DNA from 3 places in the Vibrio sp. QJM3NY_15 genome. Region 2 is predicted to be linked to each of the others. Evidence: predicted binding sites of a transcription regulator. Region 2 holds the regulator's gene; each other region holds the start of a gene.
The links. Region 2 encodes MetJ, which represses methionine synthesis genes. Its sites were predicted from a motif close to TTAGACNTNTANANGTCTAA; they were not measured.
Positions count from the first base shown of each region.

Region 1 (9,933 bases), 190 kb from region 2:
ACCAATAACAGCAACCACAGATGCAGTTTGAACGCCTAGACGACCAAGTGCAGCAATTAAAACAATAACAAACAACAAGTAACGAACTAAACCATGGACGAACTCCACAACTGCTCGGTCCATTTTCTTCTTCTGAAGAACCTTAGACACGCTATTCGCTACTGCTTTAACAATAAGGTTACCAATAAATAGAATTATCAGTGCTGAGATAATGTTTACACCGTATTGAATAAACAGATCTGAGTTATTTGTTAACCACTGTTCTGCGTGAGACAGACCATCCACAAGTGGAGTCTCAATCGCTGTCGAACTATCAGCCATAATGTGCATCCTCTATATAATATGCTATGAGCTAAACTGCCTTAAGCCAAACTTACCCAACAACAAAATAAACCGTATATTTCACGTTAAGTCGTTGTGTTAAAAGTAAATTAAAGCCAAGTCCTTTTTTATAAACTGAACCAAGTTCAATTTTTCGGCACGATATCCTATCTTTGACAGATTGCAAAGTCATATTTATGTAAGCTTTTGAATTAATAAAACTTACCAATAAACACAAATACCGATAACTAAAAGACTACGAAATTTATTCACCGCACGCTAGGTTTTTCACATATTTAGTACAAGTTTTTATCAGACATAAAAAAACCCGCTCAATGAGCGGGCTTTTAAAACTTAAAGAGTACTTAATTCAAAGAATTACAGTACGTCTACAGCGTTAAGGTCAGCGAATGCTTTCTCAAGACGAGTAACCATTGAAGACTGACCAGCACGTAGCCATACGCGTGGATCGTAGAACTTCTTGTTTGGAGCAGCTTCGCCAGTTGGGTTACCGATTTGACCTTGTAGGAAATCACGGTTCTCAGCTTCGTAAGTACGAACGCCATCCCATGAAGCCCACTGAGTATCAGTATCGATGTTCATTTTGATAACGCCGTAACCGATAGACTCTTGGATTTCTGCTTCAGAAGAACCAGAACCACCGTGGAATACGAAGTTAAGAGCGTCAGCTGCAATGCCAAACTTCTCAGCACAGTATGCTTGAGAGTCACGCAGGATAGTTGGAGTAAGTACAACGTTACCAGCTTGGTAAACACCGTGTACGTTACCGAAAGAAGCTGCGATAGTGAAACGTGGGCTAACTGCGTTTAGTTTCTCGTACGCGTATGCAACATCTTCAGGAGAAGTGTAAAGCTCAGATGCGTCCATATCAGAGTTATCAACGCCGTCTTCTTCACCACCAGTACAACCAAGTTCGATCTCGATTGTCATGTTTAGTTTAGCCATGCGAGCTAGGTAAGCTGCACATGTTTCGATGTTCTCTTCTAGAGACTCTTCAGAAAGGTCTAGCATGTGAGAAGAGAATAGTGGCTTACCAGTTTGTGCGAAGAACTCTTCACCAGCGTCTAGTAGACCGTCGATCCATGGAAGAAGTTTCTTAGCAGCGTGGTCAGTATGAAGAATAACTGGAACACCGTAAGATTCTGCTACTGCGTGAACGTATTTTGCACCAGCTACAGCGCCAAGAATTTGAGCGCCTTGACCTTCAAGTTTAACGCCTTTACCAGCGAAGAAACCAGCACCGCCGTTAGAGAACTGAACAACAACTGGAGCTTTTGCTTTAGCAGCAGCTTCAAGAACAGCGTTGATAGTATCAGTGTTGATTACGTTTACTGCAGGAAGAGCAAATTTGTTTGCTTTTGCTACTTCAAATACTTTCTGTACGTCATCGCCAGAAATCACACCAGGTTTTACAAAATCGAAGATCTTAGACATGGAAATAGTCCTATTTATTCTATCGTTTTAAGATTAAAAAACTTAAGTTTAAAAATTTGCAATCGTTTGCTCACAACTTGTGCCATTCTAGCAAAAAAGTGTGATATGCAGCAAACGTTAAAAGGCGAGATTCACATCTCGCCTTTCTAAATCAATTACGCTTTAGCACGCTCTTCAAGCATTGCTACTGCAGGAAGTACTTTACCTTCAACAAACTCAAGGAAAGCGCCGCCGCCAGTAGAGATGTAAGAAACATCTGCTTTGATACCGAACTTGTCGATAGCCGCTAGCGTGTCACCACCGCCTGCTACAGAGAAACCTTCAGAGTCAGCGATTGCTTTAGAAATACCAGCAGTACCCGCTTCGAAGTTTTTGAATTCGAATACGCCTACAGGGCCGTTCCAAAGAATCGTTTTTGCGTTGCCGATGATTTCAGCTAGAGCTGCAGTTGAATCTGGGCCAAGGTCGAAGATCATGTCGTCGTCTTGAACTTCAGAAACGTGCTTAATTTCAGCTTCTGCGTTTTCGTCGAATGCTTTAGCACATGCAACGTCAGTCGCTACTGGGATAGCACACTCTTTCATTAGCTTCTTAGCAGTTTCAACTAGGTCAGCTTCGTATAGAGACTTACCTACGTTGTGGCCTTCAGCAGCAATGAACGTGTTCGCGATACCACCACCAACAACAAGTTGGTCAGCGATTTTAGAAAGAGATTCTAGAACTGTTAGTTTAGTAGAAACTTTAGAACCACCAACGATAGCCACTAGTGGGCGAGCTGGGTTGTCCATTGCTTTACCAAGAGCTTCAAGCTCAGCAGCTAGAAGAGGACCAGCACATGCTACAGGAGCGTAAGTACCAACGCCGTGTGTAGAAGCTTGAGCACGGTGAGCTGTACCGAATGCGTCCATCACGAAGATGTCACATAGTGCAGCGTATTGCTTAGAAAGTGCTTCTTCGTTCTTCTTCTCGCCTTTGTTAAAACGAACGTTTTCAAGAACAGTTAGTTCGCCAGCGTTTAGCTCTAGGCCATTTACGTAATCTTTCGCTAGCTTAACTTCGCAGTCTAGTGCGTCGTTTAGGTAGTTAACTACAGGAGCTAGAGAGAACTCTTCGTTGTATTCGCCTTCAGTAGGACGACCAAGGTGAGAAGTAACCATAACTTTTGCGCCAGCTTCTAGGCAAAGTTTGATAGTTGGTAGAGATGCTAGGATACGTGCATCTGAAGTTACTTTACCGTCTTTTACTGGTACGTTTAGGTCAGCACGGATAAATACGCGTTTACCTGCAAGTTCCAGGTCAGTCATCTTGATCACAGACATGATTTGTCCTCTCAAATTTAAATAAAAATAAAGTTTTGGAAACTCAGCAACCCTGCTAAGCCTATAAATTATTCAACTGGTAATTCTTTAACTACTAGTAATATGTGGACACTTAGCATTTAATTCAAGCTAAAAAATAAATAATCCGCACATTTGCTTCTAGGTCTTACTTCTTGCCTTCAGAAGCTTCCATTGCAAGAACCGTATCCAGCATTCGGTTTGCAAAGCCCCATTCATTGTCGCACCACACCAGCATTTTCACTAAGTGGCCGTTGCTCACTCGAGTTTGTGAACCATCAACAATTGCACTATGGGGATCGTGATTAAAATCGATGGAAACGAGCGGCGCTTCAGTATAGTCAACTATATTGTGTAATGTACACTGGGATGCATTAACAATGGTTTGATTTACGTCATTAACTTTCACATTTGCATTAATTGTGACACTTAAATCCATCGCAGTGACGTTTACCGTTGGCACACGCACGGATATCGCTTCAAATTTGTTAGAAAATTTCGGAAAGATTCTTTCAATACCTTTATGCAATTTGGTATCGACAGGAATGATTGATTGGCTTGCTGCTCGAGTTCGACGAAGGTCGCTGTGGTATGCATCGATAACTTGCTGGTCATTCATAGAAGAGTGAATGGTCGTAATCGTGCCGGACTCAATACCAAAAGCATCATCAAGCACCTTGATGATAGGGACAATACAGTTAGTCGTGCATGAACCATTGGAAACGATTCGATGGTCAGCGGTAATAGTGTCGTGATTCACACCGTAAATAATGGTGTTATCCAGATCGTTAGCACCAGGATGTGAAAACAGAACCTTTTTCGCCCCAGCAGCAATGTGCGCTAGGCCGTCATCACGGCAACCGTAAACGCCGGTACAGTCGAGAACAATATCAACTTCAAGGTCACGCCAAGGCAACAACTCAATATCAGCAAGGTGTAAGATACGAATCGTATCGAACTCTCCCTTATCTTCAGCACCAACGCCATGATGAACATAGATGTGCTCTTGATCGTTAGAGATTTTCTTGCCGAAGCGGCCGTGACTGGTGTCGTATTGCAATAGGTGAGCCATAGCGTCAGGCTGAGCAAGCTCATTGACAGCTACTACTTTGATTTGTTGGCTTTTGCCACTTTCATAGACAGCGCGTAATACATTACGCCCTATTCGTCCAAATCCGTTTATCGCGACTTTTAGCATAGTTCCGTACATCTAACCAAAATTTCGTGCAACAGATGATAACTGAATCCTACCCAAAAGGCATTACTTGAATAACTCAACCTACTTAGGACAGATTGATCTGCTGCGTATAAAGATGAGTCTAGGAGAAAACAAATCCCAGATACAAAAAACCGAGCTCTACGCTCGGTTTTTTCTTTCATTTTACTGTTAGCACTAGGCTAGCAATCAATGATTAAGCAAGCAGCTCTTTCGCTGTGTTTACTACGTTTTCAGTAGTGAAACCGAACATCTTGAATAGCTCGCCTGCTGGTGCAGATTCGCCGAACGTTGTCATACCGATGATCTTGCCACCGAAGCCAACGTACTTGTACCAGAAGTCAGCGATGCCAGCTTCTACTGCGATACGTGCTGTAACGTCAGATGGAAGTACAGACTCACGGTACTGCGCGTCTTGCTTGTCGAATGCGTCAGTTGCAGGCATAGAAACTACGCGTACTTTCTTGCCTTCAGCTGTTAATTCAGCAGCAGCGCTAACCGCTAGCTCAACTTCAGAACCCGTCGCGATAAGGATAAGCTCAGGCTTGCCTTCGCAATCTTTCAGGATGTAACCACCCTTAGCGATGTTAGCTACTTGCTCTGCGTCACGATCTTGTTGTGCAAGGTTTTGACGAGAGAAGATAAGTGCAGAAGGACCATCTTTGCGTTCGATTGCCAGTTTCCAAGCAACAGCAGACTCAACTTGGTCACATGGACGCCATGTGCTCATGTTTGGAGTCAGACGTAGAGAAGCGATCTGCTCAACTGGTTGGTGAGTAGGACCATCTTCGCCTAGGCCGATAGAATCGTGCGTGTAAACTTGGATGTTCTGAATTTTCATCAGAGCAGCCATACGCATTGCGTTACGAGCGTATTCCATGAACATTAGGAACGTTGCGCCGTATGGTACGAAACCGCCGTGCAGAGCGATACCGTTCATGATAGCCGTCATACCGAATTCACGTACACCGTAGTGGATGTAGTTACCAGAGAAGTCATTTGCTTCAAGAGACTTAGAACCAGACCACATAGTCAGGTTAGAAGGCGCAAGGTCAGCAGAGCCGCCCATGAATTCAGGTAGCATAGCACCGAACGCTTCTAGAGCATTTTGAGACGCTTTACGTGATGCGATGTTTGCTGGGTTAGCTTGAAGATCAGCAATGATTGCGTTTGCTTTCTCTTCCCACTCAGCTGGTAGTTCGCCGTTTGTACGACGTTTGAATTCTGCTGCTAGCTCTGGGTGAGCGGCTGCGTATGCGTCAAACTTAGCATTCCATGCTGCTTCTTTCGCTGCGCCTGCTTCTTTCGCATTCCACTCAGCTGCGATATCAGCTGGAATTTCGAAAGGACCGTGTTCCCAACCAAGTGCCGCTTTAGTTGCTGTAATTTCATCAGCGCCTAGTGGAGCACCGTGACAGTCGTGCGTACCCGCTTTGTTTGGAGAACCAAAACCGATGATAGTTTTAGTACAGATAAGTGTTGGGCGAGGATCCGCTTTAGCTGCTTCAATAGCAGCATTGATAGCGTCAGCGTCGTGACCATCAACTGCCGGGATTACGTGCCAGCCGTAAGCTTCAAAACGCTTAGGTGTATCGTCAGAGAACCAACCTTCAACTTCGCCATCGATAGAGATGCCGTTGTCATCCCAGAAAGCAACCAGCTTACCAAGACCTAGCGTACCGGCTAGAGAACATGCTTCGTGAGAGATACCTTCCATCAGACAGCCATCACCCATGAATGCATAAGTGTAGTGGTCTACGATGTCGTGGCCTTCTTTGTTGAACTGTGCAGCCAATGATTTTTCAGCCATCGCCATACCAACAGCGTTGGTGATACCTTGACCTAGAGGACCCGTCGTTGTTTCGATACCAGGAGCGTAACCGTACTCTGGGTGACCTGGAGTCTTAGAGTGCAGTTGACGGAAGTTTTTCAGGTCTTCAATTGAAAGCTCGTAACCTGCAAGATGAAGCAGAGAGTAAATCAACATTGAACCATGGCCGTTAGACAGAATAAAACGGTCTCGGTCAGCCCACTCTGGGTTTGCTGGGTTGTGGTTCAAGTGACCACGCCAAAGAACTTCAGCGATGTCAGCCATACCCATAGGTGCGCCAGGGTGGCCTGAATTTGCTTGTTGAACGCCATCCATGCTAAGTGCGCGAATTGCATTGGCTAGATCTTTACGAGAAGGCATGTCTGCTCCTGAGTACATAAGCGATTTAAAAAAGAGATTGATGCTAAAGTTTTCATTTTTATTAGCGCGGGTATTCTCTCAAACGACTTTAGCGACTGCAAACGTTTTACTGGCATTTTAACGGTCACTTTTCGCAATTTTCGAACATTTACATCACTTAGCAATGCGTTATCTCGACCGATACGCAAACGTTTAGTTATGACATATCATAAAAAAGAGCTTGTAATTCGACCGCTGGAATTTAGAATAGCCGTCTAGATGTAGAAACACCTACAAAATATACTGTATTTAACGGCGGCGCTTCCTAGCTTGCGACGCCTGAAATTATTTGCATTTAACTATTTGCAACTAAAAACTAAACTAAAAGTGGAGCTCTCATGGCTAAGCACCTATTCACTTCTGAATCTGTTTCAGAAGGCCATCCAGATAAAATTGCAGACCAAATCTCTGATGCTGTTCTTGATGCCATCTTGGAACAAGATCCAAAAGCACGTGTTGCTTGTGAGACTTACGTAAAAACCGGCATGGTTATGGTTGGCGGTGAAGTAACAACGTCTGCATGGGTTGATATCGAAGAAATCACTCGTGAAACAGTTCGTGAAATTGGTTACGTTCATTCTGATATGGGCTTTGACGCTGACTCTTGTGCAGTACTAAACACAATTGGTAAGCAGTCTCCAGACATCAACCAAGGTGTTGATAAAGCCGATCCTAAAGATCAAGGCGCAGGCGACCAAGGTATCATGTTTGGTTACGCGACTAACGAAACACCAATCCTAATGCCAGCTCCAATTACTTACTCTCACCTTCTTGTTAAGAAGCAAGCTGAAGTACGTAAGAGCGGCAAGCTTGACTTCCTTCGCCCAGATGCGAAATCTCAAGTTACGTTCCAATACGACCAAGGTAAGATTGTTGGTATCGACGCAGTGGTTCTTTCAACTCAACACTGTGATTCAGTAACAACACCTGACCTACGTGAAGCGGTAATGGAAGAGATCATCAAGCCAGTACTTCCTGCTGAGTGGATCAACAAAGACACTAACTTCTTCATCAACCCAACCGGCCGTTTCGTAATCGGTGGCCCAATGGGTGACTGTGGTCTAACCGGTCGTAAGATCATCGTTGATACCTACGGCGGCGCAGCTCGTCACGGTGGCGGTGCATTCTCTGGTAAAGATCCATCAAAAGTTGACCGTTCTGCAGCTTACGCAGCTCGTTACGTTGCGAAAAACATCGTTGCTGCTGGTATGGCTGACCGTTGTGAGATTCAACTGTCTTACGCTATCGGTGTTGCAGATCCAACATCTATCATGGTTGAAACGTTTGGTACTGAGAAAGTAGCTCACGAAATTATCATTGAAGCCGTTCGTCAAAACTTCGACCTACGTCCATACGGTCTTCAAGAGATGCTGAACCTTCTTCAGCCTATCTACAAGCAGACTGCTGCATACGGCCACTTCGGTCGTGAAGAGTTCCCTTGGGAAGCGACTGACAAAGCAGCAATCCTTGCGGACTTCGCTGGGCTAAAATAATTTAGCCACTGCAATTTGTTTCTTTAAAGCCCTTACTGCTTAGTAAGGGCTTTATTTTTATGCACTTACCCAACCTTTTCTTACTAGACCACCCTGCCCAAGTCTTCTTTACCGTTAACCACTTAGTATAAAAACCCACCGATAATTTGTGTTTTCGAACACTACTGACAATAGTTAAGGTAACTCCTAGGCGATCAAGCTCACATTTAACTCAAAGTAATTCAGTCTGATAGCTCTCGTTAAATGCACGCTAGAACAATAACTGGGACGAAAAAGAGCATTTTAGCTCAACACCATAATCCTCATATGAACGCAATACTGAGCTTTATGGAACTATAACTAGGACGTTATTTAACTAGGGGGATATATGCCTCGTACTGTACACCCATCCGAACTGAACGATAAGAAACACAAGGTCAGCGATCAGGATTATGCTCGCACCATTCCTTGTAACCAAGTAAGCATATCCGCCCCATTCCATTGGTTGTCGCTTGCACTGCACGACTTAGTGAGAATGCCACTAATCAGCGCATTTTACGGTTTGTGCTTTATGGGTGCGGCCATCGCTATTGTTCAACTTGTCCAATGGCAAGGAACACATTTAGTCGTTATGCCAAGCTTGATTGTGTACATGCTAATAGGGCCGTTTCTTGCCCTAGGCTTGTATGACGCAGCCTGGGAAAGAGAAAAGGGGCACAACGCTAGCCTACTGCACTCTATGAAAGCCATCACACGTAACTCAACCCACCAATGGGCGTTTGCGATTGTATTAATGGTTGCGATGATATTCTGGATGCGTATCGCTGCATTATTGCACGCACTTTACCCTTCAGTACAAGGGGCACCATTGACCGAATTTGCTCCCTTCTTAATTACAGGGTCTGTGATTGGTTTTGTTATCGCTAGCCTGATATTTAGTATCTCAGCATTTTCGATTCCATTGATGATGGAAAGACGTGTAGATGTAATGAGTGCCATTTTTACTAGCTTCAACGCTGTTAAATCAAACATCCCTGCGATGGTCGTTTGGGCTGGTATCATTGGTACAGGTATCTTAGTCGGCTTCGCGACCTACGGCGTGGGTATGATTGTAACGATGCCATTACTTGGCTACGGAACATGGCATGCTTACCACGAAGTCATCAAAAAGAAACATCACGTTTAAATCGTTTCACGATCGATGAGCAATGTTATGATGAGGCCTTAGCTTAGACGCTGAGGCTTTTTTTGGAGTTAACAACGCTTGTCTTACACCCCACAACAACATCGAGTAAATAAAAAACTGGGCGAATGCCTAGCTATCGCTAATCAACATTTTTCTCGTGAATTTCCATGTCCAACCGTCACTTACAAGTTAAGAGGAAAGGCAGCGGGAAAAGCCTACCTCCAGTTAAACGAGATAAAACTCAACCAAGTGCTATTCAGCGAAAATGAAGACGCCTTTATTAACGAGGTTGTGCCTCATGAACTCGCACATCTGATCACACATCAGGTCTTCGGACGAGTTAGGCCTCACGGGAATGAGTGGAAATACGTGATGGAAAAGGTATTCAATGTACCGGCCAAAACGACCCACAGCTTGGAGATAACCTCAGTGCAGGGCAAAACTTTTGAGTATCGCTGTGATTGCACCACTTATCCCCTGTCGATAAGACGACACAACAAAGTCATCCGCAACCAATCAACGTATCGTTGCCAACAATGCCAGCAAACCTTAGCTTTTACCGGCCTTCAATTGAGCTAAGTCTTAAACTCACAAGGTAACGCGAATAAATGTAATAGAGAGAACTAACATTTGAGTGCTAGACTGTTGTTTATCATACTTTCATCAGTCTTTCTCTATGCAAAAAAACACTCCAAAAGTATTTGGCCTATCGGTGT
Region 1 covers NZ_CM173517.1:3,159,463-3,169,395, forward strand. The annotation lists gene mscS (small-conductance mechanosensitive channel MscS) at 1-321, opposite strand, end outside; gene fbaA (class II fructose-bisphosphate aldolase) at 700-1,776, opposite strand; gene AC3CKG_RS14065 (phosphoglycerate kinase) at 1,932-3,095, opposite strand; gene epd (erythrose-4-phosphate dehydrogenase) at 3,262-4,311, opposite strand; gene tkt (transketolase) at 4,526-6,520, opposite strand; gene metK (methionine adenosyltransferase) at 6,898-8,052, shown strand; gene AC3CKG_RS14085 (DUF2189 domain-containing protein) at 8,420-9,217, shown strand; gene AC3CKG_RS14090 (SprT family zinc-dependent metalloprotease) at 9,296-9,796, shown strand; gene AC3CKG_RS14095 (endonuclease) at 9,894-9,933, shown strand, end outside.
Region 1: metK (methionine adenosyltransferase) is a predicted target of MetJ. The motif match lies at 6,767-6,786, and genes of this name have one in related genera.

Region 2 (9,933 bases):
TAGAAGAAGCGCTAATGGTGACGATTGCAGGCATTGCAGCAGGTATGCGAAACACTGGTTAATTAGTGATTCCTACTATAACCTAATCAGCATTTACATCTACAAAAAGAACAAAAGGTCGCCATGCGCGACCTTTTTATTTTGCAAAATAAACACTAATGAGTATTTTGTTAGTTTTTTGGGTTATTTTGTCCATGTATTCTACTTTATGCTTATTATTTAGATATACTACTGCTCCGCTGCGGAAATACTCCAATAAAATAATCTGCAGCAGTTTGACCAAGAAATCGGTCAACCTAGGTGATAAACGGCTTTATAAGGTGACATAACCAACCGCTGAGTTGGTGCTACTTAGACATAACCAATATAACGTGCCATTAGAAGCACACTTGTTGTTTAAGTATTTGTTTACTGTTTACCATTTGGATTTCAGACATGTCATTACCACACGTAATTCTAACCGTTTTAAGTACACGCGATGCTACTGGTTACGATATCACAAAAGAATTCTCCGCAAGCATTGGTTACTTCTGGAAAGCTAGCCACCAACAAGTTTACCGCGAGCTAAATAAAATGGCTCAGAACGACCAAGTAACTTGCGTGCTTGAACCTCAAGAAGGCAAACCTGATCGTAAAGTTTACTCTATCACTGACGCTGGTCGTGGCGCTCTAGGTGAATGGTTTGAACAACCGACTGCACACCCAACGGTTCGTGATGAGTTCTCAGCTAAGCTAATGGCTTGTGCTGTTCAAGCATCTGACCCGTACCGTGTACAACTTGCTGAGCTAGTAGAAGAGTCTCGCAAACTGGTTTCTCACTACAAAGAGATTGAAGCAGCTTACTACGCAACACCATCAACGCTAGACAAGCAAGCGCGCCTTGAGCGTCTAACACTTCGTCGCAACCTACTGATCCGTGAAGCATGGATTGTATGGGCTGAAGAAGTGCTGCTTGAACTTGGTGCTATCGCATAAGCTAGAAGCTAGAAGCTAGAAGCTAGAAGCTAGAAGCTAGAAGCTAGAAGCTAGAAAAGCAAAAGGCTTGAACTCTAAGAGTCCAAGCCTTTTTTGTATCTGTAGGATTTGAAATGTTACTGCCAGAGGCTTTCTACAAGTGCTTAGTTTTTGATTACAGCGCAGCAATTTGTGGACGAACACCTAGCGTATGGCAAAGCGCGTAAGTCATTTCTGCACGGTTTAGCGTATAGAAGTGGAAGTCCTTCACACCTTCACGGCTCAGCGTACGAACCATATCAATCGCTTGGCTCGCGCCTACTAACTGACGAGTCGTTGGATCATCATCCAAGCCTTCGAATTGCTTCGCCATCCAGCCCGGCACTTTTACGTTGTTCATTGCTGCAAAGCGAGACGCTTGCTTGAAGTTAGATACTGGCAAGATGCCCGGTACAATCTCAACATCAACACCCGCTGCCACACAACGGTCACGGAAACGTAGGTAGCTTTCTACATCGAAGAAGAATTGCGTAATAGCACGGTTCGCGCCCGCATCCACTTTACGTTTTAGGTTGATAAGATCAGATTGAGCGCTCTTCGCTTCAGGGTGAACCTCAGGGAATGCTGCTACCGAGATATCAAAATCATGACGTGATTTAAGCAGTTCAACTAGGTCAGATGCGTACATCTCTGGCGCACCGCCACCAGCGGGAATATCACCACGCAGAGCAACAATACTTTCGATTCCATTTGCCCAATAATCGTCGGCAATTTGAATCAGCTCTTCACGGCTAGCATCGATACACGTTAAGTGTGGTGCTGCCACTAGACCCGTTTGGTTTTTGATTTCTTTAATGATTGAATGGGTACGATCACGTTCGCCCGAGTTTGCACCATAGGTTACCGATACAAATTTTGGTTGAAGTGTTTTAAGACGGTGAACAGAGTTCCACAGTGTTTCTTCCATCTTCTCACTGCTTGGTGGAAAGAATTCAAATGACACATTGATGTTGTCAGAAAGCTCTGCGATATTCTGATTCAAAGCGTCGATATGGCCTGCGTGTGTGTATCCCATCTTACTCTCCCTGTGGCAAAAGCAACCACTAAAAATCTTAAATCTTAAATCCTTCGAACGCCGTTTAGACGTCTATATGTCTGTAGAATGTATTGAATACGATTTAATGTCAACAGATCCATTATGAATTTTTCTCAAGTAGATCGTGAGTAAAACTCAAGTAGTTAGATGGCTCGCAAAGCAGAAATAATGTAGAAAAAAGGCTGAAAAACACATCGTGCTTTCAGCCTTGTTTATCTTAGTGAATAGTATGACATTTAGGCACTAAACCAACCGATCTGAGTATCAGAACAGGCTAGACATTCTGTTTAGGTCAGATTGAATTGCGCCAGCTGTTACTTCACGACCAGCACCCGGGCCACGAATAACCAATGGATTATCTTTATACCACTTACTCTCAATCGCAAAGATGTTGTCGCAAGGCAGTAAGTTCGCCAGAGCGTGTTCTTTAGATAGCGCTTCAACGCCTACGGTAGCTTTACCATTCTTCTCCAAACGCGCGACGTAACGCAGAACCTTCTGCTGAGAATGTGCTTTTTCTAAACGTTCAGCTAACTCTTCGCTCAGCACAGAGGCCTTATCAAAGAAGTCATCAACGGATAGGTCTTGTAACTCTGCAGGTACCAATGATTCTACTTTCACGTTTTCAGGTTCAATATCTAACCCCGATTCACGAGCCAGAATCACTAGCTTACGCATCACGTCTGAGCCATCGAGGTCAGCGCGAGGATCGGGTTCAGTGAGGCCTTGCTGCCACGCTAAGTCAACCAACTCACTGAATGGCACCGTGCCATCGAACTGTTGGAACAACCAAGACAAGGTGCCCGAGAAGATACCCGATAGCGCGATGATGTCATCGCCGCTTTCACGCAGGTCACGTACCGTGTGGTTAATCGGTAAGCCAGCACCTACTGTCGCGTTGTACAACCAATGACGGCTGATCTTAGCGAAAGCATCTTGCACTTGATGGTAATACTCGCTTGATGCAGAACCTGCCACCTTGTTAGCCGAGATCAGGTGAATACCTTGTTGTGCGACTTGCAGGTATTTTGCTGCAAGCACAGGGCTCGCCGTGACATCTAAAACAACCGCTTCATCGTAGCCCTGAATAGAACCTAAACGTTCTAGCCAGTCGTTGCCGTTATTGGCAATCGCTTCGTCATCAAAGCGTTTACCAACTGAAGTCGCGTCAATGCCTTGGTCGTCGAACCAATAAGTTTGGCTATCAACCACCGCAACTAATTCAAAGTTCATTCCACGACGCTTTTCAAGTTCCGCTTTTTGCTCAGCAAACAGGCTTAACCAACTTGAACCAATGTTGCCCTTGCCACATAAAGCAATCGCAACACGCTTCTGCGCTTGGAACAATTGAGAGTGAATGCCTTTCACTAGGCTTGATGTTTCACTCTTACGAATCACAGCGACTAAGCTCAAGCCAGAGTTCGCTTCTGAGATGAATTCAACCGGTGAGCTCTTGAGCTGCTGGTAGAAACCGTAGCAATGGTTCGGGTTCTTAGTCACACCCGCACCTACCGCCGCAATCAGAGAGAAACCTTCTTTGAGCTTAATCTCAGCTTCAATCGCGTGGTCTTGTAGATATTCCAGAGCGCCACCAGCGATCTCTTCTGTGTAAGCAAGACGCAAGCAGTGCTGATCCGGTTCAAGTTCATAAGCAAGCGGCTCTAATTGAGCGCGCTTAAGCCCTTCAAGGACTTCACTCTCTAGACGATCGAAATCATGACCGTGACCAAAGGTCAGCTGCACGATAAGAACTTCATCTAAAGAGGTAATAATTTTTGCACCACGACCCGATGCCAGTACACGCTCTATCTGTGTAGAGCCAGCTTCTGGCTGATAGCTGCAGCGTAAGCTTAAATCCATAGCACTTTGAGCAACAGGCTGTAACGTTCGGCTATGAAGCACTGGAGCCGCTAAACGAGCTAACTCACTCGCTTCATCAAGGCGAAGCAGAGGCAGTAAACATGCATCCGAAACCAAGCGAGGGTCAGCGCTGTATACGCCTGCCACATCACTCCAAATCGTCACACGTTCAACTTCCGCCAAAGCACCAATCACAGTTGCTGAGTAATCCGAGCCGTTACGACCTAGCAGTACCGTTTCACCTTCAGTGTTTTGAGCCATAAAGCCGGTAATCACCACACGACAATGCGCATGCTGCGCTAGAGCTTCTTTAATCAGAGGATACGAGCGAGCACGGTCAACTTCAGGTTGAGCGCCCGCTTCTGCACGTAAAAAAGCACGAGCGTCTTGAGCAACTGCTTGTAAGTCATGCTGGCACAACAAAGTCGCCAACAAACGTGAAGACCAAATCTCGCCATGACCAAGCACTTGCGCTTTTTGTGCTTCGCTCAAGGGAGCAGTGAGCTCACCCAAAGCGGTAAATTCTTGTTGGATGGTTGCCGTTAGTTGAGAAGCGGCTTCGCCTTCAAGCAATGCTTCAATCAGTTCAAGTTGGAACTGACGAAGGGTTTGTAGGCATTCATGCGCAATACGACCATCTTTGTCGAGCGCTTCAACAAACTCAATCAAGCGGTTAGTTGTTTTACCCGCTGCTGATACAACGACTAAATCCGTTGCTGATGAGTATTCTCTAAGAATGTTGACTACGCGTTGGTAACATTCAGGATTCGCTAGACTGCTGCCACCAAATTTATGTAGCTGGCGAAAGGTTGCCATTATTAACCCTCCCCTTCAGCGATAAAGCCTTGTGTTCTTTCGAAAGCTTGCTTGAGATCGTCGATGAGGTCTTCTGCATCTTCAAGACCAACAGAGAGGCGCAGTAGTTGTTGAGAAACACCCGCTTCTGCTAGAGCTTCTTCGCCCATCGCACGGTGAGTCATCGACGCAGGGTGACAAATCAAGCTTTCAACACCACCCAGTGATTCAGCCAAAGAAAATAGCTCTAACTTATCGACAAAATATTTAAGTGCTTCAAAAGAGCCCGCGAACTCAAAGCTCAGCATAGAACCAAAGCCCAACTGCTGTTTCTTCGCGATCTCGTGACCCGGATGTTCAGGAAGGCTTGGGTGGTAAATTGTACCCACCAGATCTTGTTGTTGCAGAGCCGTCAGAATTTCACGTGAGCTTTCTTCGTGAACACGCATACGCGCACCTAGCGTACGAATACCACGTAGAGTCATATAGCTATCAAATGGTGTGCCGGTTGCACCAATACAGTTGCCCCACCATGCTAACTCTTCAGCGTGTTCTTCAGTTTTCGTCACCACAACGCCACCAATAACATCTGAGTGTCCATTGATGTACTTGGTGGTTGAGTGGATAACAAAATCAGCACCCAGCTCTAAAGGCTTTTGGAACACAGGCGTCAAAAACGTGTTGTCGACAGCAACCAGAGCACCCACTTCTTTCGCTTTGCGGCAAGTTTCTGCAATATCAACCACACGAACCAATGGATTCGATGGTGTTTCAATTAAGATCAACTTTGGCTTAAGCGCGATCGCTGCATCCAGCGCGGCTTGATCCGATTGATCAACAAACAGAACTTTGAAGTCACCTTTAAGTGAGCGTGTATTAAACAGACGGTAAGTGCCACCGTAGCAGTCGTGAGGTGCGATAATAAGATCATCGCCACCTAAGAAAGCAGAAACCCATAAGTTAAGCGCCGAGGTACCACAGTTAGTGACAACCGCGCCTTTACCAGACTCAAGCTCAAACAGTGCCGTTTCTAATAAACCACGGTTTGGGTTACCAGAGCGGGTATAATCGTACTTTGGCACTTCACCAAAAGCGGGAAACCCATAGTTAGTCGAAAGATAAATAGGTGGGACAACAGCATGGTGTTGCGTGTCTGACTCGATGCCAGTACGTACTGCGATGGTTGCTGGCTTCCGGCTGCTCATAGGTGCTTCCTTACAAGTTTTGCGTCTGAGAATCACAGCTGCTTGTCGGCATTTTGCGGCTGTGTTAGATATATGTTATTCACTTTACTTTCATAAACGTGAGACGTCAACACTTCTAGACGTCTATATGTCTTTGCTTATGGCAGTAAATCCCGCTAAAATCACCACTATTAATTTATTCTAACAACTAAAGTGATGAAGGTACGCAATGGCCGACTGGAATGGTGAATACATAAGCCCATATGCTGAGCATGGAAAGAAAAGCGAACAAGTAAAGAAAATTACAGTTTCTATCCCTCTAAAAGTGTTAAAGGTTCTTACTGACGAGCGTACTCGCCGCCAGATTAACAACCTACGCCATGCAACAAACAGTGAGCTACTGTGCGAAGCCTTTCTACATGCGTACACAGGCCAACCACTACCAACGGATGAAGACCTTCGTAAAGACCGTCCAGACGATATCCCTACTGAAGTGAAAAAACTGATGACAGAGATGGGTATCGAGTTCGAAGCGTTTGACGAAGAATAAAAACAACTCAGTCACTGCCTTCAATATTGATTCGCGATAACTGAACCCTATTTGTCACATCAACCACTATGCCCTCTATGACTGCGCAGTGAATGATAGACATAAAAAAACCGACTCCTAATGGGTCGGTTTTTTATTATTCTTTTTCGCTCAATAGAGCAACTGCTATAACAAGCTATTGAGCTATTGAGCTATTGAGCTATTGAGCCATGTAGTTAGCAGGCATCTCAATACGAGCCACGCCAGACTCAACCGCCGCTTCCGCAACAGCTTTTGCAACGCGAGGAAGTAGACGTGGGTCCATTGGCTTAGGAATGATGTAACCTGTACCAAACTCCAATGCAGTCTCACCCGCAGCAGCTAGTACTTCAGCTGGAACTTCTTCTTTTGCTAACTCACGAATCGCCTTAACTGCAGCTAGCTTCATCTCATCATTGATTTCGCTTGCACGCACGTCTAGTGCACCACGGAAAATGAATGGGAAACAAAGTACGTTGTTTACTTGGTTAGGGTAATCACTGCGGCCTGTACCCATAATTAGGTCAGAACGAACTTCGTGGGCAAGCTCAGGCTTGATCTCTGGATCTGGGTTTGAACATGCAAACACAACAGGCTTATCAGCCATCAGCGTTAGTGCTTCAGCTGGTAATAGGTTAGGGCCTGATACGCCCAAGAACAGATCAGCGCCTTCGATAACATCTTCAAGTGTGCGCTTATCAGTGTTGTTTGCGAACAACGCTTTGTATTCGTTTAGGTCATCACGACGAGTGTGGATCACACCTTTACGGTCAAGCATGTAGATCTTCTCGCGCTGAGCGCCACACTTAATCAGTAGCTCCATACATGCTACAGCCGCTGCGCCAGCACCTAAACAAACGATCTTACACTCTTCAAGTTTCTTGCCCTGAAGTTCGATCGCGTTCAGCATACCCGCTGCCGTTACAATCGCAGTACCGTGTTGGTCATCGTGGAATACAGGTACATCACAACGCTCGATCAGGCGACGTTCAATCTCAAAACAATCTGGTGCTTTGATGTCTTCTAGGTTAATACCACCGAATGTATCTGCGATATTCGCAACCGTATCAACGAACTCATCGATTGTGCGGTGTTTTACTTCAATATCGATAGAATCTAAACCAGCAAAACGCTTAAACAGTAGCGCTTTACCTTCCATTACAGGTTTAGAAGCAATAGGACCAAGGTTACCTAGGCCAAGAATCGCAGTACCGTTAGAGATAACAGCAACCATGTTGCCCTTACCTGTGTATTTATAGACGTTATCAACGTTCTGTGCGATCTCGCGAACAGGCTCAGCCACGCCTGGGCTGTATGCAAGTGCTAGATCTTCTGCAGAGTTTGCAGGCTTCGTCAGTGCTACGGCAATTTTGCCTGGAATTGGGAACTCATGATAATCAAGAGCTTGCTGACGGAATCGTTCTTGAGGCGATAATTCTTGAGAGGATTGGTCTTGGCGGCTGTCTTCAGACATAGGTGTAGGTTCCTAGGATATTATTATTTGGGGGATCTTGTTCATGTTAATAGATGTACTTCAAAGTTCCTAGGTGGTTAAAGCCTCTGTCTCATTAAAAAACGAGATTTCACTACTAATAAGACCAGTGAGCAGTTGAAATTACTATCGCTTGTTGAACTTTCGAGCGGATTTCTAGGGAAGCGTGATTCAGGGGAAAGTGTTGGAGCTAAACTCAAATCGACAGCCTATCGTCGAGATAAGCGAAGAGTGTTATTAAAGTCAGGGGTTTCTCAAATTTCAGGCAACAAAAAAGGACACCGAAGTGTCCTTTTTCATGTCTAAATAGCGAGAATTACTTCTTGCTAGAAAGAGCACCGAAACGCTTGTTAAAGCGATCTACACGGCCGCCTGTATCTACGATACGTTGCTTACCAGTGTAGAATGGGTGACATTTGTCACATACGTCTAGGTGAATACCATCTTTACCTAGAGTAGAGTTGAATTCGAATGTGTTGCCGCAAGAACAAGTTGCTGTTACTGCTTTGTATTCTGGGTGGATTCCAGCTTTCATGGGATAACCTCAATTAGGCCGTGTCGCCATCCGATTCTAAGCCGGACACCACACGTTGTTAAAAAATAAAATAAAGACACCGCAGCATCACTAAAAAGCGATAAAGCCATACCTTTAAGGCGCAGTATAGTAATGAATCTGTGAGGTAGGATCAACTGATTTGATACATTTTTCACCAACACAGTCCTTAAACCCTCTATTAAGCGTTATTTTCTGGCTCCAGTAGCATTCAAGCCTCAAGTAAGCTCTGTCATCTAAACTGCTCCTCGAATTTAACGCCCTTATCCATTAGACTGTTCGCTCTCGTCAACTCAGATAAAGCCGTCCCTTTATGCGTCCAATGATTGCCCGTGTGGCACTGCCTGTTCCACTCGACAAGCAGTTCGATTACAAGATTCCTAGCCACCTATTTCCGATTATTGGCGGTCGAGTCTCTGTGCCTTTTGGACGACAAACCTTAACCGGTATCGTGACGGCTCTGGTTAACGAATCAGAATTCGAGCTCGACAAGCTCAAGCCTATTAAAGCCTTATTAGACAACCAACCCGTTTGGCCTGAATCGGTCTACTCACTCTTGGTATGGTGCAGTCAATTCTATCAGTACCCACTGGGCGAAACCTTGGCTAACGCTCTGCCTAGCGCTTTACGAAAAGGCAAAGCTGCCGATTTCGCAACGCTTGTTGAATGGCAACTGACCCCATCAGGTAGAGATCAACTGATGCAAGGCTTTGGTCGCGCAGTCAAACAAGCCAAAGTCATGCACATGCTTGAACACGGCGCAGTTCCTCATCAAGAGTTCATTGATGAAGAGGTGGGCAGCGCAGTACTGAAGACGTTGGAAGAAAAAGGCTGGATTGAGTCGGTAGAAAAAAAACCGAAGCGCAAGCCATGGCCAGTGGAACTCGAAAACGACCAAGACAAGCCAAAACTCAATGCAGAGCAAGCCATCGCAATTGCGACAGTAAACAGCCAAACCGATTTTGGTTGCTTCTTGTTAGAGGGTGTCACAGGTTCGGGCAAGACCGAGGTCTACCTGAATATGATCAAGCCGATTCTCGACCAAGGCAAGCAAGCGTTAGTCTTGGTACCTGAAATTGGCCTCACTCCACAAACGATTAACCGCTTTAAGCGACGCTTTAATGTGCCTGTTGAGGTTATCCACTCTGGATTAAACGATTCTGAGCGACTCAATGCATGGCTATCAGCCCGCGATAAGATTGCTGGCATCGTGATTGGTACCCGCTCGGCTCTATTCACGCCGTTTGCTGATTTGGGCATTATCATTGTTGATGAAGAGCATGACGCCTCTTATAAACAGCAAGATAGCCTGCGCTACCACGCTCGTGATGTCGCGATCATGCGTGCTCATAAGGCGCAAATCCCAGTGGTTCTAGGTTCGGCTACACCGGCTTTTGAAACGCTGCACAACGCCCAGATAGGTAAATACAG
Region 2 covers NZ_CM173517.1:3,349,594-3,359,526, forward strand. The annotation lists gene ppc (phosphoenolpyruvate carboxylase) at 1-62, shown strand, start outside; gene AC3CKG_RS15110 (PadR family transcriptional regulator) at 436-975, shown strand; gene metF (methylenetetrahydrofolate reductase) at 1,130-2,029, opposite strand; gene AC3CKG_RS15120 (bifunctional aspartate kinase/homoserine dehydrogenase II) at 2,315-4,726, opposite strand; gene AC3CKG_RS15125 (O-succinylhomoserine (thiol)-lyase) at 4,729-5,910, opposite strand; gene metJ (met regulon transcriptional regulator MetJ) at 6,119-6,439, shown strand; gene AC3CKG_RS15135 (malic enzyme-like NAD(P)-binding protein) at 6,639-7,931, opposite strand; gene rpmE (50S ribosomal protein L31) at 8,266-8,484, opposite strand; gene priA (primosomal protein N') at 8,816-9,933, shown strand, end outside.

Region 3 (9,933 bases), 1.8 Mb from region 2:
GATTAACTAACGGCAACAAGGACAAAATCAACAATTAGAGGTCGTAAGCTTAATTCTTAGAATCGTTCATCATGGCAAAATTGAGCATTTAATAAGATAGGAATTACAGGCACAAAAAAGCCCACGCTAGGTGGGCTTTTTTGCTTGTTCATAAAGAACGAATTTGGTGCCCGCTACTGGACTCGAACCAGTGACACCTTGCATGTCATGCAAGTACTCTAACCAACTGAGCTAAGCGGGCAATGCTGTGAAACTTAACTAACCGCTTTACTAAGTGGCTAACGCTTCAGAACGAGATGGATAATAACGAGTGAATGGGTAGCGCGCAAGGATAAATTTGCACAAAACTGATCGTTTGCTTTTAAAAACAACAATCAGAATAAATTTTAAACACAAAGCAGATCAATGGCTTGAAGTAGATCACATTTCGCCACTACTTCAATCGCTATATACATCTGCCTCTTTCGTCTCTTATCCCTCAGATTAAGCGTTTTGACCCAAGATATTAGTTAGAATCTTCATCCACATCGAACACAACATTGTAGTTCTCGGTGTAAGTACAATTAGGTTGACGGCTACATGTGAAGAAGCGTCGGCCTTTATAGTCACCTTGGCTTGCCAGCTTGATGATCATCGGGCTACCGCACTTCTTACAGAATCGAACTTCTTTTGATGGTTCAATAAGGTCAATATGAGTTGCCAATAACCTTTTTAAACGACTTACTTGGTAGCTGTGTTTAACCGATGCGCCAATCAAGGGTAGCCCTGCCGATTTGCACACGTGTATGAGCAGCTTCTCGCGATCTACCTTGCCCTTATTCAGCTCTTTGCCGTTGTCGAGCTCGATGATGACTCTTGGCTCTAACGTACGCGGGTCACACACCACAAAATCAAAATAGCTTCGTGCGATTTTATTGTTCGCGATGAACCAGTTTTTCTTAGTATTCGATTTTGCAGGCGCAAGTACGTTTGCCATGTTCACTTTTGCAAACACCACGCCGTGATTACCCACTGCGGAGATCAAGGCCGTATAAAAGGTGGCTTGCTGTACGTTGAGCAATGCCCCTTTCTTTTGGTAAGCGTGGTCTTTGGTGTCGTCGTGTTTAAACACATACTTTTGAATAAAGTAAAAGAACACAACAAGAACCACTACAACGATAAAAATATTAGTCATTTTTGAATGCAATCACGTAAATAGGGAGATTAGAAGAGTTTGTAGCCTAAGTAGAAAGCTAGCATGTGGCAAGAAAAAGAAAATCAATTGCTAACAAACATCACGCCCTTTCAAGCCTGCTAAGGAGAAACTGTCACTTGATGAGTTCGACATAGCTCACCAATTTGATCATTCTAAGAATATTTACACCCTAGATTGATGTAGATCAATTTACATGCATTTGTGATCACTTAGATTGAAAAACGTTAGGCAAATGTTAATAAGGAAATTGATATGACACTAAAACAAGACCCTCGATGTTACACCGATGTTTGTGTTGATGGTAAGTGGTTCCACTACGACCATTGCGGGACGCAAGCCTACATGCTGAAAGGTGGATCTTCTGCAGTGATAGAACTAGCAAAAGAGCCTGCAACAGAAGGCGAATTAGTAGAAATGCTGCAAGGCATCGCAAAGTAAGTTAATACGCTCTTCTAACACTGATACCCAAATTACCGCCTAGAAGTCATTCTTATCTAACCACGATCAGAATGGCTTTTTATTCCCGGATTAGAGATTAACTTTCAGCGATAACCACTCGGTTTCTACCTTCCTCTTTAGCTTGATACAGAGCATCGTCAGCGGCTTTAAGCGACTTCTTATAGGATCCATTGTTAACTTGCTCTTGAGCGATGTTAATAGTGGCACCGATTGAACAGGTAAGACTCAACGTTCCAGCATGAGTATCAATGGGATGCTGAGCGATGGCTAGCCTGATGGTTTCTAGTTGTTGCTCTGGATCTTGAGAGCCTGAAAGTAACAGAACGAACTCTTCCCCGCCCCAACGTGCAACAACATCATTTTGAAGTTCTACCTGACCTAAGCGCTTAGCCACTTCCACCAGCACTTGATCACCAACATCATGCCCGTAGGTATCATTCACTTTCTTAAAGAAATCGAGGTCTAGAATCGCCAAGCTCATTCCAAATTGGGTGTGACCGAATGGCATAGGTTGAGCTAGTAATTGTTCGAGGTAGCGCCTATTGAACAAGCCGGTAAGCTCACAAGTCGTTGATTGGGTTAACAAGGCGCTGTTCTTTTTTTGGATTGAACGCAATCGAATCATCAATAACAGTGCGCTAATACCCACCATAATGATCAATGCGACAACGATTCGATTCCTAAGCTGCTGCTTCTGCAGTAACAACTCATTCAGGTCTTTTTCCGTGTTGAGTAATTCGTTTTCCTTCTCGAGTGTCGCAGTTGCAAAATCTTGTTCTAAAAGAAAGATATCACTCTGGCGCTTGTCAAAAAGCAGCGCTTTATTAGCTTTATAATATAGCTTGTAATAGTGTAATGCCTTATCAAGATTACCTTTTGATTCGTAATATTGAGCCAACCTTTTTAATCCGAGTACCTTCCAACTTCGGCTACCCACCACTTCAAAAATGTCGAACGCGTGTTGAAAATCTGCCAGGGTATCATCATCTTTATTCAGTCCGACTTTCGCCAACGCTCGGTTGAGATAACACTGCCCATGTTGAAGAGTGTATTTCTCGACCCCAGGATAATGAATGCATTGATTCGTCACATTAAGTGCTGATTGGAATTCCCCTTCCGCAAGCAACACATCACTGTATGTTCTGAGCAATAGAACCTTGTACCGCGTACTTACTCTCTCACTATTGAGCTGCTTCGCTTTGTTATAAGCAATACGACCTTTTACGAGGTCGCCACTGCTTAAATAGGTAAAGGCTTCGTTAATGTAGAGGATACCAATGGCCTCATCTTCGAGTAATCCGCTTTGATAATAGAGTTTTTTGGCTTTCTCAATGATCTTGAGTGCTTTCGGCCAATCTTCCAAATAGATGTAAAGCAATGCCATGTTAGACATGAGCTTGCTGTTATAAATATGCTTTGGGTACTTTTTCCCAAGTTGTATCCCTTGATGGAAAAAGTATTGAGCATCTTGGAGGTCGTTACGAACGTTATTGATGGCGCCCGCCGTATTATAGGCTTTGACCAACAGTTCTTCGTATCTTATGGATTCAGCGATATCTATTGCAGAACGAATCTGAACTTCAGAGGCAGCGAGTTCACCTTCTTTCAAATTCTCGATGGATAATTCAACAAGCGACTGGGCTTTCAACCACAACAAATCTTTGTGGTCAGCCAATTCTTCAAGCTGTTGAATGTATCTTATGACGGCTTCTGTATCTTGCTGATGATGGGCGACATTTGACAGAATCATCAGACGGTAAGCTTGGTAAATAGCTGAAGGTTTTGCAGGTGAAGTGTCTGCAAGCTCCGCAAGCTTTTGTTGCGCGAGAAGTGGATCACCTCGAGATAGCTCAAGCAGTTTGATTAACTGGAGCCCATATGCGGACTTAGAAAGTTCGTTTTCTGGGGTGTAAGCAGCAGTATTCGTTGATTGCGTATGACTCAGGTCGTCGTCCTGCAATGGGTACAACAAATAAAGCCCGAGTACGGCACTCATTGCTAAAACGAGTAGAAAGGACCCTAAAACGTTGTTTTTATTCATGTATCAAGGCCGTTCCAAATTGAATTCTCATATCACTGCTGTTTATCTATATTAGAAACGTATTATACCCGAGCCCTACACAGATTAAAATGTTGCCAGCTCGACGATATAAATAAGATTTTTCTAATTAAATAGAATAATCAGGCAACTTTCTTGATTTAACTCAGGCATTCATCTGGCACATTGGCGTTATAGTGATTTTCCTGTTCCTATAGCCGTGACTTCTGACGAACGAGCGGAAACATAATGAGAATTAACAATGACCCAAATTAATGAACAACGTCTTGTCGACCATTTCTGCGATCTTGTGAAAATCGATAGTGAATCACGCAACGAAAAAGCCATCGCGGAAGCACTGGCTGAGCAGCTAGGCGAACTAGGCTTTGACGTACATAAACTGGCCGTTCCTGAAGAAGTGTCGAACGGTTTCAACATCTACGCTCGTTTAGATGGCACACTTCCAGGTAGCACAGTATTTAGCTGCCATATGGACACAGTAACGCCAGGTATCGGCATTGAGCCAATCATCGAAGACGGCATCATCCGTTCAAAAGGCAACACGATCCTAGGCGGCGACGATAAATCTGGCATCGCAGCTATTATGGAAGCGGTTCGCGTAATCCAAGCTGAAGGCCAAGCGCACAAAACCATTGAAATCGCGTTCACCGTATTCGAAGAAGGCGGTCTATTTGGTTCTTTGAACTTTGATATGTCTTACATTCAATCTGAGCACGCTATTGTTCTAGATACAGGCGGCCCGATTGGTACTATCGTAAATGCAGCACCTGGCCAACAGAAAATCGTTGCGAAGATCAAAGGTCGCCCTGCACACGCTGGTTTAGCACCAGAAGAAGGCATCAGCGCGATTCAAGTAGCAGCAGACGCTATCACTAAAATGAACCTGCTTCGTATTGATGAAGAAACAACAGCAAACGTGGGTATTGTTGAAGGCGGTCAAGCAACTAACATTGTAATGCCAGAGCTTAAAGTCGTAGCAGAAGCGCGTTCACTGAACGGTGAGAAGCTAACAGCGCAAGTTCAACACATGATTTCGACATTCCAAGAGAGCGCGAAGCAGTTCGGTGCTGAAGTAGAAATCGAATCAACTCGCGCTTACGATGCATTCGTGATTGCAGACGATCATCCGCATATTCTTTCTATCAAATCAGCATTCGAAAAGCTTGGCGTAACGGCGAACACCAAACGCACTGGCGGCGGTAGCGATGCAAACAACTTCAACGCGAAAGGTCTAACAACGGTTAACCTATCTACGGGTATGGCGAAAGTTCACACCACTGAAGAGTACATTGCAGTGAAAGACATGGTCGCAATCACTGAGTTTGTTGTCGCTTACGTGACTCAATAGCCTTGCTTCTGAGCTAGGTAGGAATACCATTTAGCTCATATCAAAAAGCCGAGTCCCCACATAACGTGTGACTCGGCTTTTTTGTTGTCTATTGTCTATTGTTCTCGATTAATAGCCGCTATTTGATGTAATCAAAATAGTACTCACAATTAACATTCATAACAGCAGTAATGATGTCTCGTCCATGATCGATATAGCCGTAGTCTTTCATTTCTCTCCAGCTTATACGAGTAACTCGTTCGCCCTTGCTTGTTGCGTGCTTCATCGCAACGTTGTTCAAAATATTGGTGCACCCTCTAAAACCGCTTTCTGAACTTCTCATTCCTTGGTATTCCGAAAATTCAGCCACTATGTGAACACCATAGCCATAATCGTTGAGACTATACTCATCAACCATTACACCGTCTGGATTAAACTGCTGAGGCTCGCCAACATGATTTATTCCAGTGCTGCATCCCGACAATACAAACACCGAAAGTAAAACCGTGGGTATTAACTTAGTTGTCATTCCTGAATCTCCCTCAGTCCGAGTTCGATTCGTCGCGATGACATGCTCAGTCTCAGCAGATAATCAAGGTCTTCTTCCGCCATTGATTGCCAAATATTATCAATAACAACCGACCTAGCGAGTTCAGTTTCTTTCTTACTCATGAACACGTATCCTGCTACATCAACATTTTCATGAGTTTCTTTAGAGTCATTATGCGCAACTCGACTCTCATCAACATCCAAGATTAATTCAAATTTGTACTTTGGCATTTTTCTTCCTACTTAAAGCTTTGAAAACTCTAAGCTAAACCTATGAATCCAGTTAGGGTTCAAATAACCCCAATGACAACGTTTTACTAACTATGCGCTAGAAGTTGACGAGTATCGTTAACACTTTCCGCACCGTAAAGTTAATCCTTGCACATTGATATTAGGTTTATGTTTTTGAGAGGTAAGCATTTGAATTATATCGAGTTAAACTTTAGATCACAGAAGCCAATGACGTTACTTTTTAGGCACTATCACGCTGATTAACTAGAATCCCCTGCGCTTCCAGAACTGGTTTTCATCTTTACCCACTAAATCGAACGTCTTGTCGGCTATGATGTTTCCTTTTAGCTCGACCGTCATGCGCCATTTACCCAGTTTGTTCGAGACTGGCGCCCAGATAGTGTCGCCTAAGTAAAAATCCCAATCATTGTTGCCGACATACTCTTCCCCATCAAACGGTTCTAAGACTTCACCTTTATCTGTGGTGATATCTGGGTGATAAATGCAGTAACGGATCTTTTCACCTTTGGCTTTTTTGATATTCAGAATGTAGCCAAACTCGACATCAATTTCAGCGTCGACAATCGTGGTGAACTCTTGGATTTTTGGCAGGTCTTTAGATTTTGAATCCCATGTGGAGTAAATACCATAAGAGGTCATGTCGACCACAACAGAGCGCTTTGCCATTTCAATCTTTACCTTGGAGTTATTCTTTGAGTTTAAATATGGGTCGTTGTGTTTGATTCGTTAGCTAGATACTCGTTAGCAAAAAAGCTCAGGGCTATTCTTGCCAATCTTTCGCCATGCGCTTAATCACCGATGGTTCAATATCGTGAATGCTGCCAAATTGCTCTCGGCAGACTTCGATAACCAAATCCGCTTCGTATTTGAGTGCAAGTTGACGATAAGCTTTCATTTCCCACTGCTTGATGAAGGTATTCGACACCACAACATCTAGCCCCTGCTTCAAACCATCTTCTGTCGTGTTCTGACACCACTCATGCGCTTGCTGCAATTGCCTAGGATCAAAACAGTACTCACCTTGTTCATTCACGTAATACATATCCGCTTCGACATGTAATGCATCGTAGGTCTTTGCTTTTGTTGATTTACCCGAGCCAGGTAACCCTCGAATGAGTATTAACTTCATCTGTCACTTTACAGGCCAATTTGAAAGCTCAAGTTTATCTCAAATACTAACTAAGTGCTCTGATAACTCCACCTATCTTACAGACTTGAACCAATCAATTCCCCTTACACGAATGTATGAACAAAACACAGCATACCCCTGCAAGCTAAGTATTGCTTCTGATAGAAAACACAAATAATTTACAACTATCCACTTTGTATATCGACAAGCGTATCAAACTACTATAGATTTAGAAGTATAGACGTCTACATATCTAGCTTAGGGAGAAAGCTGTGCCTATTCGCATTCCAGACCAACTGCCAGCATCTGATGTTCTTCGTGAAGAAAACATCTTTGTTATGCCGCTATCAAGAGCATCGACACAGGAAATTCGTCCACTTCGAGTCTTGATCCTCAACCTAATGCCGAAGAAGATTGAAACAGAAACTCAATTCTTACGCCTACTATCAAACAGTCCATTGCAAGTGGATGTTGAGCTGCTGCGCATTGATGACCGACCAAGCAAAAACACGCCGACAGAACACCTTGATAACTTCTACCGCCAATTTGAAATGGTCAAAGGAAGAAACTTTGATGGACTGATCATCACGGGTGCACCGCTTGGCTTGGTTCAATTTGAAGATGTTATCTACTGGGATCACTTAAAAACCATCATGGAGTGGGCCAATAAACACGTTACCTCGACTCTATATGTATGCTGGGCGGCTCAAGCGGGCTTAAAACTGTTGTATGATTTGCCAAAACGCACACGTAAAGAGAAGCTTTCTGGTGTTTACAGTCACGAGATACATAACCCATACCACCCGCTTCTACGTGGCTTTGATGATACGTTTTTAGCGCCTCACTCGCGTTATGCCGACTTCTCACAAGAATACCTAAACGACCATACTGAACTGGATATTCTTGCGACATCTGACGTTGCTGGTGTTTACTTAGCCGCAACCAAAGATAAGCGAAACGTGTTTGTAACCGGTCACCCAGAATATGATGCGCATACATTACACGGTGAATACGTTCGTGATTTAGGGGAAGGCATGGAGCCGGTGATTCCAATCAATTACTACCCAAACAACAATCCAGACAATAAGCCGGTTGCAAGCTGGCGAAGCCATGGGCACTTGCTGTTCTCCAACTGGCTAAACTACTGCGTTTACCAGCAAACGCCGTACGATCTGGATCACTTCAGCGAAGACAACTTCACTAAAGACGATTAAACGTTAGCTCGTAGTAATCAGTAGTTCGTTATAGTTAATCTTGATAAAGCCGCACTCGATAGGTTGTTGATAAAACAGCTAATTGAGCGCGGCTTTTTTATGGTGTGTGGCTCGCATTCCATAATAGATTTACCACTTCGACGACTACGATTTCATATGATGTGTTTGTGTTCATAAGGAGCCGCACATGCCTGCCAAATCGTTGTTTTCATATCCCCTATTATCAAATCTCGCACTACTCGCCTCATTCTCACTGGTTGGCTGCGTTTCTGTGACTGAAGGACCACCTAAAATAGAAAGCGACCCTATTGCGATGTCTGAATCTCGAATCGAGTTAGGCTTGGGGTATATGGGGCAAGGCAACATGGTAAGAGCTCGAGAGAACCTTGAACTCGCCGTTAAACATGCACCAAGTTACTATCGCGCGCGCCTGTCAATGGCGCACTACTTTGAACGAGTCGGCGAAATTGATGAAGCCAGAGTGACTTATCAAAAAGCTCTGCGCTTGGATTCAAAAAATGGCAACGTGCTCAATAACTACGGCACCTTTTTATGTAAACAGGGGGAATACGAGCAAGCCGATAAATACTTCAACCAAGCTATTGATCAGCCATACTATTATTTAGTGTCTGCAAGTTATGAAAACGCGGCCTTTTGTGCGTTTAAGGCGGGCGAAGTTGACCAAGCACGATACTACTTCACGAGAGCGATTGATCACGATCCCAACCGCGTGAAATCAATTCTTCAGCTCTCTAAGATAGAGGTCAGTACTGAGGATTATAATGATGCCCGGCTGCGTCTGTTTAAGTTCCACCAACGTTATGGCTATCAAGTTCCCTCACTTCAGATCTTAATCGAACTAGAAAAGAAAGCCGGCAACAACGCATTACAACAGAAGTACCAAAGTGAATTAGACGAGCTGCTTTCTGTTTAAACCAGCTTACGGTTCAGCTGATAAAATGATTAAATAATTAGATAAAAAACGGGCTTGCTGAAAATATCAGCAAGCCCGTTTTTAAGTTTAGAGGTCGGTTTCGAACCAGTTACTTCAATTCTGGATTCGTTATTTCAACTCGATCCATTGTTGACGCTGTTCGTCGTCCATAAATGTCCAAGCAACAAAGCGACTGACTTTTTGCCCTTGCGACATCTCAACCACTTTCACTTGTTTTACTCTCAGCTTACCAAGTTCCGAACGAATCATGTCTACGTTGTCTTTCTTAGAAATCAGCGTCGTAAACCACAAGACTTGAGTCGAGAATAACTGGCTCTCTTTGGCCATTTTTAAGATAAACGCAGCTTCACCACCCGGACACCACAACTCGGTTTTCTGACCACCAAAGTTCAATGTTGGTTTGTTCGCTGCATCTACGGGCTTCTGCACCGTCTTCTTGTTTTTACGCTCAGGCTTAAACGGCAAGCCTGCTTTCTTCGCTCGATTGGCTGCTAAGTTGTCTAGCTTACGTTGAGAACCTTGCTCCGCTTCTTCTTGTGAACCATGGAAAGGAGGATTACAAATAGTGACATCGTAACGCTCATTATCCTTGATCACACCTTTAAAGATGGATTCAGAGTCTGCTTGTAAACGACTGCGGATCTTACCTTTTAGGTTCGCATTGCTTTCTGCAATAAAGTTTGCCGCTTTCACTGAAACAGGGTCGACATCCGTGCCAGTACAACGCCACTTATACTCTGTCGCACCGATGATTGGGTAGATACAATTTGCACCAACACCGATATCTAACGCTT
Region 3 covers NZ_CM173517.1:1,597,349-1,607,281, reverse strand. The annotation lists tRNA gene AC3CKG_RS07210 (tRNA-Val) at 165-241, opposite strand; gene AC3CKG_RS07205 (DUF2726 domain-containing protein) at 506-1,174, opposite strand; gene AC3CKG_RS07200 (hypothetical protein) at 1,448-1,633, shown strand; gene AC3CKG_RS07195 (tetratricopeptide repeat-containing diguanylate cyclase) at 1,731-3,695, opposite strand; gene AC3CKG_RS07190 (M20/M25/M40 family metallo-hydrolase) at 3,955-5,061, shown strand; gene AC3CKG_RS07185 (hypothetical protein) at 5,180-5,569, opposite strand; gene AC3CKG_RS07180 (hypothetical protein) at 5,566-5,820, opposite strand; gene AC3CKG_RS07175 (DUF3859 domain-containing protein) at 6,085-6,507, opposite strand; gene AC3CKG_RS07170 (AAA family ATPase) at 6,602-6,970, opposite strand; gene metA (homoserine O-acetyltransferase MetA) at 7,243-8,184, shown strand; gene pilW (type IV pilus biogenesis/stability protein PilW) at 8,372-9,118, shown strand; gene rlmF (23S rRNA (adenine(1618)-N(6))-methyltransferase RlmF) at 9,248-9,933, opposite strand, start outside.
Region 3: metA (homoserine O-acetyltransferase MetA) is a predicted target of MetJ. The motif match lies at 7,200-7,219, and genes of this name have one in related genera.